Regions from separate parts of the Vogesella sp. XCS3 genome, predicted to be linked through region 3. Evidence: predicted binding sites of a transcription regulator. Region 3 holds the regulator's gene; each other region holds the start of a gene.
The links. Region 3 encodes FNR, which switches genes on or off when oxygen is low (the NO sensors DNR and NnrR bind a similar motif). Its sites were predicted from a motif close to TTGATNNNNATCAA; they were not measured.

Region 1 (3,278 bases), 340 kb from region 3:
GATGTCCTTGGGTGCCAGCAGCGTGGGTGCCAGCTCGGCGTAGTAGCGGATCAGCTGGGCTGACTTGTCGATCTCGGCCAGGCATTCGCGTTCCAGCTTGCCCACTTCCAGCGATACCAGCGCCGCCAGCGCGTGACGGTGGGCGCTCAGCGCGTCGGCCAGGCGTAGCAGGCGGCTGGCGCGGGTGGCGGTATCCTGGTGAGCCCAGTGGTGCTGGGCGCGGCGCAGCGCAGCCAGCTGGCTGGCCAGTTGTTCGCTACTGGCAATCGGGCGTGTGAAGACGACTTCGCCGGAGGCGGGGTTACAGCTGGTGAAGGCGGTCATGGCAGGGCGTAGTAAAGGGGTTACATGACGGAAGCACCCCACTGTAACAAATGCGGCCAACCCTGACCACGCTGCCGCAGCACGGGTAAGGTTGGCCGCAGCAGCAAGGCGGGTGTTTATGCCGGCTGCAGATCCAGCGGTTTTTCGCCGGTGAGGAAGTAGTGCATGGTTTCGCTGGCGCTGCGGATGGCGTCGCCAAACGGCAGCGGGTCGGCGCCGCGGAAGAACAGCCCTTTGCTGACCTCGCCACGGAAGGCGGCCGCCAGTTTCAGGTCGATGCAGAACTGGCCTACCTTGGCCAGGCCGTCGCGCAGGCCGCACACGGTCAGGCAGTTCAGCGCCTGCGTGCAGCGCGCCGGGTCGGCTTTGGCGTTGGCTTGCAGCTTGTCTTCGCGCTTGAGGTAGCTTTTCAGGAACGGCGTCAGCACGCCGCGCGCCGGCAGGCCGGCTACCGACATGAATTCGGCAATGTCGTCGCGGCTGGCACCGGCCAGCGTGCGTTTGAAGTTGATGTGGGCGTCGCCGTCGCTGGTGACGGCAAACGCGGTGCCGATCTGCACGGCGCTGGCACCGTAGCTGTTCAGGTAGGTTTGTACTTTTTCGTGGCTGTTGACGCCACCGGCCACGATCAGCGGTACGCGTTCGCGCTCCAGGCCCAGGTCTTTGAACAGCGCGAAGGTTTCTTCCAGCACGCGGGCAAAGTCGAATTTGGCATCGCCCACGTCGGCAATGCGCGCCGCGCCCAGGTGGCCACCGGCGTGATTGGGGTGCTCGATCACGATGGCGTCCGGCAGACGCCCCTTTTTCATCCAGCGCTTGAGCACGATACCGATGCCGCGCGACTCGGACAGAATGGGAATCAGCGCCACGTCCGGGTGGCTGGCGGTCATTTCCGGCAGGTCCAGCGGCAGGCCGGCACCCATTACCACGGCGTGGGCGCCCGATTCGCACGCCTGGCGTACCAGCGCGGCGTGGTTGTCTACCGCCTTCATCACGTTTACCGCCACCATGCCATTACCTTCTGCACGTGCCAGCGCACCCTTGATTTCACGGTCCAGCGCGATCAGGTTCAGGCGGTTGATGCCTTCCTGGCCTTGCTGGTTGGCCGCATCGGCCATCAGGTCTGCGTGCAGGTGGCGCAGGTCCACGCTGGCCACGGTACCCAGGCCACCCGCCCTTGCTACGGCGCCGGCCAGCTGTTTGGCGGAGATACCCACGCCCATGCCTCCTTGCACGATAGGCAGGAGTTCACGGCCACGGATGACGAGGGGGGCAAAAAGGGAGCGGGACATGCGTGCTTTCGGGTGATTAGAGCAGGAGCACGATTCTGACCAGCGTAAAAAAGCCGTGCGTTGACGAGCGTCAAGCACGGCCGGATAGGGCAATGTCCTGCCCGGGGCCTGCGCCTTGGCAAGACCGAGTGTTAACAGGGCCTCATCAGCCCGCCAGACCTTTCTGGATGCCCAGCACAATGGCGTGGGTGCGGTTATTGGCTTCCAGCTTGCGGATGATGTTGGCCGCGTGGAACTTCACCGTCCGCTCGCTGATATCCAGGATGGTGGCGATTTCCCAGTTGGTTTTGCCGCGCATCATCCAGTGGAAGATGTCTTTCTCGCGGTGCGACAGCGGGTTGTTGCCGCTGGGGACTGGCGCCAGACGCTGCAGGGTGGGGTGCAGGTGCGGCAGCAGGCCACCCATCATGCGCAAGGTCGCGGCGTCATCGGCTACGCGCGGTTGCACGTATAGCAGGGTGGCCAGGCCGTCGCGGTGCATGGCAAAGCACGCCGTTGCCGGGCTGGTGTGGGCCAGCCAGGTAAATTGCACCTCGCTGCCAATATCGGCGGGTAGCCGCTGCCAGTCGTGGCTATGGCATGCGGCTGGCTGACCCAGCGTGCGCGGGTTGGCTGTCCAGCCTTGCGGTGTGGCCGAGCCATGAATAATCCACAAGGCAGCGACGGTACTGTCGCTAGCTAGCGTGTGCAGGAAAGTGTGAAGTTCTCTCTCGTCTGCCATCTGCGGCAGGCTGTGGATCCACTCTAGAAGCTGGCAAAGCTGAGTGTGTGACAGACCCGCGGAGATTGAGCCAGAGGCAAAAGGTATACCTTTTGACATACTGTTCCCCTTTTATGTTTTATGTATTGAACGCTTATCTTAACCAAGGGTCGTACCAGGCCCAACATTTCTTCTTCTATGCATGAGTAAATGTAATGGTTGCTATCTTGCTGTGTATTGCCCTTACATAAAACCGGCCTCTACGCCTGTTCTGCTTGTTGCAAAAGCGCATCACTTTGAAAACTGGCTATTTGGACGGGGGAGAACTGGCACAACGGCGGGTGACTAAGGGCATTTCTGCGTGATATGACGCCATTTGACAGGAAATGCGAAAATATCTTTAAGTGAATCTAGTTTTGTCCTATTATTTGTCAGTGAAACTGTCAATTTCACCGAGCTTTACCCCAAAGCCATTTTTAAATAGGGTGTTTTTCAACGCCTGTTATATGTCATCTGCGAGATAGCCCAATGGATACTTTAAAAGCGCTAATGGTCTTCATGACCACTGCTGAGAACGGCAGCTTTTCCGATGCTGCTCGCAAGCTGGGCGTCTCGCCAGCTGCAGTCAGCCAGAGCATTGCCCGTCTGGAGCAAGAACTGGAGGTACGTTTGTTCAACCGTACCACCCGCCAGCTGACCCTTACGGAAGATGGCCGCCGTTTCTATGCACAGTGTCGTGGCCCGGTAAACAACCTGGACTCGGCCATCAACCAGCTCAAAGCCAGCCGCGATGAACCCGCTGGCCACCTGCGCATCAGCCTGCCGAATGCTTTTGGCCGACGCTTCATCCTGCCGCTGATGGAAGAGTTCTGCCAGCGCTATCCGAAGATCCGTGTGTTCTTTGGTATGGACGATCATTTCAGCGACCTGATCGAAGACGGCTACGACGTGGGCGTGCGCGT
Region 2 (3,278 bases), 1.8 Mb from region 3:
ATACCACAACAATGGCAATAAAACGGTGCCAAGCTGCGGGTATCCCCAATGGCGGCTGATGCTCATGCCTGTTCTGATGCGCTGGCCGCTGTATGCGCGAGCCGATAATGATAAATAAGAGAGGAAACACCCGATGAAGCTGTCTACACGCCTGCTGATTCTCACTTTGGCTAGTCTGTTTGGCCTGCTGCTGCTAGGTGGCATGTCGCTGTATTTCAAAAAACAGGGCTTGCTGCACGAAAAAGAAACGCAGATTACCCACTTGCTGCAAGTGGCAGAAAATATTGTAGAGCGCCATGCCAAGCTGGCGGCCGAAGGCAAACTGCCCGAGGCCGAGGCCAAGCAGCAGGCGCTGAAAGCGCTGTCCATGGTGCGTACCAAAGAGGTGTATTTCTTTGTGCGGGATAGCGGCAACGTGATGCTGTACCACCCGAAAGAGTCCCGCATCGGCAAATACGATGACGGTGGTAAAGGGCCGGATGGCCGTACCTCGGTAGAGGTATACGCCGAAGCGCTGACCAAGGCGCAGTACGGCATGGTGTATGTCGTGGCCGCCCGCCCGGGCAGCGATGTGGATATCCCGAAACTGAACGGCGTAGTGCGCGCCCAGCCTTGGGGCTGGGTGATTGGTACCGGCTTTTTCGTCGATGATATCGACCAGATTTTCTGGAGCGAGGCGCGCTGGATGCTGTTGTTTGTGGTTATCGGCATCGTGGCGGTGGGCGTACTGGCCTGGCTGCTTTCCCGCAGTATCCTGCGTTCTCTGGGTGGTGACCCGTCTTACGCCGCAGCGGTAGTGCGCCGTATTGCCGAAGGTGATCTGACCGAAAAAATCGTGGTAAATGGCCCGTCGCACAGCCTGCTGGGCAGCATGCACGCCATGCAGCACAAACTGGCGCAGATCATTACCGATATCCGCAGCGGCAGCCACGACATTGCCGACGCCGGTACCCAGCTCAAACAGCACATGGGCCACCTGCAAAGCGTGTCGCACAATGCCAGCGAGTCTACTGCGTCGGCCGCCGCCGCCATCGAGCAGCTGTCGGTCAGTATCGATCACGTCACCGCCAGTGCACGTGATAACGAAAATGATGCCCGCCACACCGTGGAAGAAGCCGCTAACGGTACCGCACTCACCAGCGAAGCCAGCCGCCATATCGAGCTGATTGCCAGCCAGATTGGCGAGGTGAATAGCCAGGTGCACTCGCTGTCCGAACGTACCCGCCACATCAGCGGTATTGCCGAAACCATCCGCGAGATTGCCAACCAGACCAATCTGCTGGCGCTGAATGCAGCCATTGAAGCCGCCCGTGCCGGCGAAACCGGGCGCGGCTTTGCCGTGGTGGCCGACGAGGTGCGCAAGCTGGCCGAGCGTACCGCGCTGGCAACCGACGAGATTTCGTCCATCGTACAAGCAGTGGTCGCCGATACCGGTGTTGTCTCTGGCCAGGTGCAAAACATTGCCCCAGTGGTGGAGCAAGGCGTTACACGCGTGCAAGAGGCGTCCAGTGCACTGCAGGCTATCAATGGCCGTGCGCAGGATTCGCTCAGCCGTATCCGCTCGGTGGCGCTGGCCATGTCGGAGCAGAGCAAGGCGGGTACCAGCATTGCCGGCAGCGTGGAGCAGGTCGCCGGTGTGGTGGAAGATGCTCTGTCGTCTGCCAGCCACGCCGTAGAGCAGGTCAATGCCATCCATCAGCAAGCCGAAGTGTTGCGCGCCTCGGTGAACCGCTTCCAGACCTAATCGCCGGCTTGTCATCGCTGACGCCTCCTGTGGGAGGCGTTTTCGTTTCTGCTCCGGTGTGCGCAAGGGGGGTGTTATGCCTGGAACCATGCGCTACGCCAGCTGCGTGCCTCGCCGGAGTACGAGCAGTTGCGCCAGCAATACTGGCCGTGAATGCCAGCTGCGCCTTTGACCCCTATCAATGCCCTGTACCACTAAAAATTGTGTAATCTGCCGATTGGGGTGCTACATATGGTGGTGTGGTCATGAGACGGGAGCAGGCAATGGCATGGGTGGAACAAGACATTTCGCGTGAAGTACTGCTGGAAAAATACGCCAAGAACGGCGAACAGAGCATGAGCGAGGTACGCCAGCGCGTCGCGCGGGCGCTGGCCGAGCAGGAAAGCGACCCGGCGCGCTTTGCGCCGCTATTCTTTGCCGCTCTGGACCAGGGTTTTATTCCCGGCGGGCGCATCAACTCGGCTGCCGGTACCGACCTGAAAGCCACCCTCATCAACTGCTTTGTGCAGCCGGTGGGCGATGCGGTATCGCAAAGCGAAAACGGCAAGGTAGGCATTTACGAGGCGCTGCTGCAGTCGGCCGAGACCATGCGCCGTGGCGGCGGCGTGGGCTACAACTTTAGCCGTATCCGCCCGCGTGGCGCCCAGGTCAAGGGTACCAATAGCCGCGCTTCCGGCCCGGTTTCCTATATGCGCGTGTTCGACCGCAGCTGCGAAACGGTGGAGTCGGCCGGCGCGCGCCGTGGCGCGCAAATGGGCGTGCTGGACGTGAGCCACCCGGATATCGAAGACTTCATCCACGCCAAAGACCAGGGCGATCTGCGCAATTTCAATATGTCGGTAGGCGTGTCCGACACCTTCATGCAGGCGGTAGAGACCGACGGTGACTGGCCGCTTACCCACGCGGTAGCCCCGGCCAACAGCGCTTTCCCCGGCAGCTACCAACGCGAAGACGGGCTGTGGGTATACCGCACCGTGCGCGCGCGCGACCTGTGGCAGCAGATCATGCACAGCACCTACGACCACGCCGAGCCCGGCGTGCTGTTCATGAGCAAGATCAACGCCGACAACAACCTGTCGTACTGCGAAGTGATCGAGTCCACCAACCCGTGCGGCGAGCAGCCATTACCGGACTACGGCTGCTGCGACCTGGGTTCTATCAATCTGTGCGGCTTTGTGCGCCAGCCGTTTGGCGAGCACGCCAGCTTTGACTACGCCGCCTTCGAGCAAGTGGTGCGCACCGCCATCCGCATGCTGGACAACGTGCTGGACCTCACCGTGTGGCCGCTGGTGGAGCAAGAGCGCGAAGCGCAAAACAAGCGCCGTGTCGGGCTGGGCTTTACCGGGCTGGGCGACGCGCTGATCATGCTGCGTGTGCGCTACGACAGCGAAGAGGGCAGAAGGTTGGCCGCGAGCATCGCCGAGCGCATGCGCGACGCCGCTTACGACGCCTCGGTAGACCTGGCTATCGAGAAGGGCGCGTTCCCGTTATTCGACGCCGAGCGCTACCTGGCGGCGCCGCACTGCGCCAGCCG
Region 3 (3,278 bases):
AAGCTGGCTTTCTGGAAAGACAGCAAGCCGGGTGACCAGGCCAGCGTGCCAAACCTGCGCGTACAGCTGACCCGCCAAGGCGAACAGCAAGTACGTGTAGAGCTGCGCACTGCCGACAATGCCGTAGTCACCGACAAGGGCCTGGAAGCCCTGCTGCAGCAGATGGTTAACGAGCTGAAATAAGCCGTATACCCCGCCTGCCAGCCCGCCCTCTGTGGCGGGCTTTTCATTGTGCTGGCCCATAAAAAAGCCGACAGCCCCATCCGGGGCTGTCGGCTTTTATCTTGCCAGGGCTGGCTCAGATGGTTTTGGAATAGCGCGCCTTGGTTTCACGCTCGCGCAGATGACGGTCGAAAATCATCGCGATATTGCGAATCAGGAAGCGCCCCTTGGGTGCCACCATCAGGAAGTCACCATCAAAGGTCAGCAAACCTTCGCTCTGGAAAGCACGGATCTGCGGCAGCTCGACGGCAAAATAATCGGCAAAATTGATAGCAAAAGTCTGTTCTATCGCCTCTATCGACAAAGAGAAGCGGCACATCAGCGCCTGGATCACGCTACGGCGCAAGATGTCATCCTGCGTCAGCGTCATGCCGCGCAGCACTGGCAGGTGGCCGGCGTCCAGCGCGGCGTAATACGCATCCAGCTCTTTTTCGTTCTGCGTATAACAGGGGCCAACCTTGCCAATGGACGACACGCCCAGGCCGATCATGTCGCAGTCCGCGTGGGTAGAGTAGCCCTGGAAATTGCGTTGCAGGCGGCCCTGCTGCAAGGCACGGGTGAGCTCGTCGTCCGGCTTGGCAAAGTGGTCCATGCCGATAAACACGTAACCGGCCTCAGCCAGCTGCTGTACCGAGTTCTGCAGGATGTCCAGCTTGGTAGCCGACGAGGGCAAATCCGCCTCGTTGATGCGGCGCTGTGGCATGAATACCGTGGGCAGATGCGCGTAGTTGTACAGCGCGATGCGGTCTGGCGACATGGCAATCACGCGGCTCACCGTGTTTTCCAGCGAATGCGCCGTCTGCTTGGGCAGACCGTAAATCAGGTCTACGCTAATCGACTTGAAGCCGGCTTCACGCGCGGCATCCATCACCACACGGGTTTCTTCCTCGCTCTGGATGCGGTTCACCGCTTCCTGCACCACAGGGTCAAAATCCTGGATACCGATACTCATGCGGTTGAAACCCAGCCGTGCCAGGTGCAGGACCGTGTCGCGGCCAACCTTGCGCGGGTCGATTTCGATAGAAAACTCGCCTTCCGGCAACAGCTCGAAGTGCTGGCGGATAATGCCCATCACGCGGTCAAGCTGCTCGTCGGACAGGAAGGTGGGCGTACCGCCACCAAAATGCAGCTGGATCACTTTTTCACGGCTGCCCAGCTTTTCGGCCACCAGACGGATTTCCTTCTCCAGGTAATCCAGATAAGCGTCGGCGCGGGTCTTGTCTTTGGTAATGATCTTGTTGCAGCCGCAGTAGTAGCAAATGGTGTTGCAAAAAGGGACATGCACGTACAGCGAGATGGGCCGATGGTTGGCGCCAATCGCACGATGGGCCAGCCATTGCTCGTAATCACTCACCCCGAAGCCGGCATGAAAGCGGTCGGCAGTCGGGTAGGAGGTGTAGCGCGGGCCTGAACCTTCCAGCCTTTCGATGAGTTCTCTATCGAATACACACTGCGTCGGCGTGAAATTTATAGTGGGTGTCATAATTAATCTGGTTGGAAAACCGGTGGTGGGCTGGTAAATTTGCGCAATTGCCACTTTTTCTGCTTTGACGCGTATCAAGCAAGCCCGCTTGCTTGGCGAAAACCTACTCTATGACTGACCACACACACTCTTTGCACGCACTAAAAGTGTCGTGCTCCAACTGCAGCCTGCGAGAACTGTGCCTCCCACTGGGCTTGAACCGCGATGAGATGGCGCAACTGGACGCCGTGATCCGTCAAAGCCGACGCTTGAAACGTGGCGAGTACCTGTTCCGCTCTGGCGAAGGTTTCCGCTCGCTGTACGCCGTGCGTACCGGCTACTTCAAAACCTGTGTTTCGAGCCAGGACGGCCGCGAACAGGTTACCGGCTTTCACATGTCGGGCGAGCTGATGGGCCTGGACGGCATTTCGTCCAACCTGCACGGCTGCGACGCCATTGCACTGGAAGACAGCGAAGTATGCGAGCTGCCGTTCAACCGCATGGAAACCCTCGGCCGTGACATCCCCAGCCTGCAGCACCACTTTTTCCGCCTGATGAGCCGTGAGATCGTGCGTGATCAATCTGTCATGTTGCTGCTTGGCAACATGAAGGCTGAAGAACGCCTGGCAGCATTTCTGCTGAACTTGTCACAACGCCTATCAGCCCGTGGCTTTGCGGCCAACGATTTCATCCTGCGCATGAGCCGCGAAGAAATCGGCAGCTTCCTGGGGCTGAAACTGGAAACGGTCAGCCGTACCCTGTCCAAATTCCAGCAACAAGGCTGGCTGGTGGTAGACCATAAACATATCCAGCTGGTGAAGCCGGAAGAACTGAAGCAGCTGGTAGCAGGCTGTTCGCAAGCCCAGCACTAAGCCGCCCACGCACTGAATGCCCAACGCCCCGTCACGGGGCGTTTTGTTTGTGGCTACAGCATGCCGATAGACAGCGCGGCCGCCAGGGTGGCGCCCAGCTCGGCCGCAGCGGCCAGGTCAGCAGCCTGTGGCACCCCGCGTACCAGCAGCGGCGGATAGGCCTGCCGCCAGCCGTAGCCACGGGCAATGCGCTCTATGGCCTGCTGTGCACCCAGGCCATCGTTGCCGGCGCTGATCAGGATAGCGTACGGCAGGCCGGCCACCTTGCCCTGCGCCGGGTAATAGGTGCGGTCGAAGAAATCTTTCAGTGCGCCGGCCATGTAGCCAAAGTTCTCCGGCGTGGCCAGCAATAGCGCATCGCAGCCCAGCAATTCGTCCATGCCGGCTTGCAGGGCGGGCATGACGCGCACCGTCACGCTACTTTCCTGCATCGCCACCGCGGCTGCCGCCTTGGCCAGCTGCAAAGTATTGCCGGTTTGGCTGCTCCACAGCACCAGGAGTGTCTTCATGCGGCCAACCTTGGCAGCAAGGTGCCCAGCAGCTCTGGCGCTGGCCAGCTGTCTGGCACCACAAAGCCACGCGCCACCTCCTGCCACACCCCATGATCATCCGGCAACAACTCGGCCAACAGCCAGGGTCCTTCCGCCTGCGCCAGTTGCGCACGCATGGCAGCCAGGCTCTGCGTTGCCGCTTCATCTGCTTGCGCCGGGCTCAGCCATTGC

Region 1: the regulator FNR is predicted to act here: its motif matches at 1,677-1,690, upstream of LCH97_RS15205 (nitronate monooxygenase family protein).
Region 2: the regulator FNR is predicted to act here: its motif matches at 1,913-1,926, upstream of LCH97_RS07530 (adenosylcobalamin-dependent ribonucleoside-diphosphate reductase).

What each region holds. Positions count from the first base shown of each region.
Region 1 covers NZ_CP085530.1:3,193,075-3,196,352, forward strand. The annotation lists gene LCH97_RS15200 (aldehyde dehydrogenase family protein) at 1-324, opposite strand, end outside; gene LCH97_RS15205 (nitronate monooxygenase family protein) at 441-1,616, opposite strand; gene LCH97_RS15210 (helix-turn-helix transcriptional regulator) at 1,762-2,337, opposite strand; gene LCH97_RS15215 (LysR family transcriptional regulator) at 2,875-3,278, shown strand, end outside.
Region 2 covers NZ_CP085530.1:1,584,689-1,587,966, reverse strand. The annotation lists gene LCH97_RS07535 (methyl-accepting chemotaxis protein) at 134-1,744, shown strand; gene LCH97_RS07530 (adenosylcobalamin-dependent ribonucleoside-diphosphate reductase) at 2,008-3,278, shown strand, end outside.
Region 3 covers NZ_CP085530.1:3,531,943-3,535,220, reverse strand. The annotation lists gene bamC (outer membrane protein assembly factor BamC) at 1-183, shown strand, start outside; gene hemN (oxygen-independent coproporphyrinogen III oxidase) at 299-1,705, opposite strand; gene fnr (fumarate/nitrate reduction transcriptional regulator Fnr) at 1,816-2,556, shown strand; gene LCH97_RS16885 (flavodoxin family protein) at 2,610-3,065, opposite strand; gene LCH97_RS16880 (DUF1853 family protein) at 3,062-3,278, opposite strand, start outside.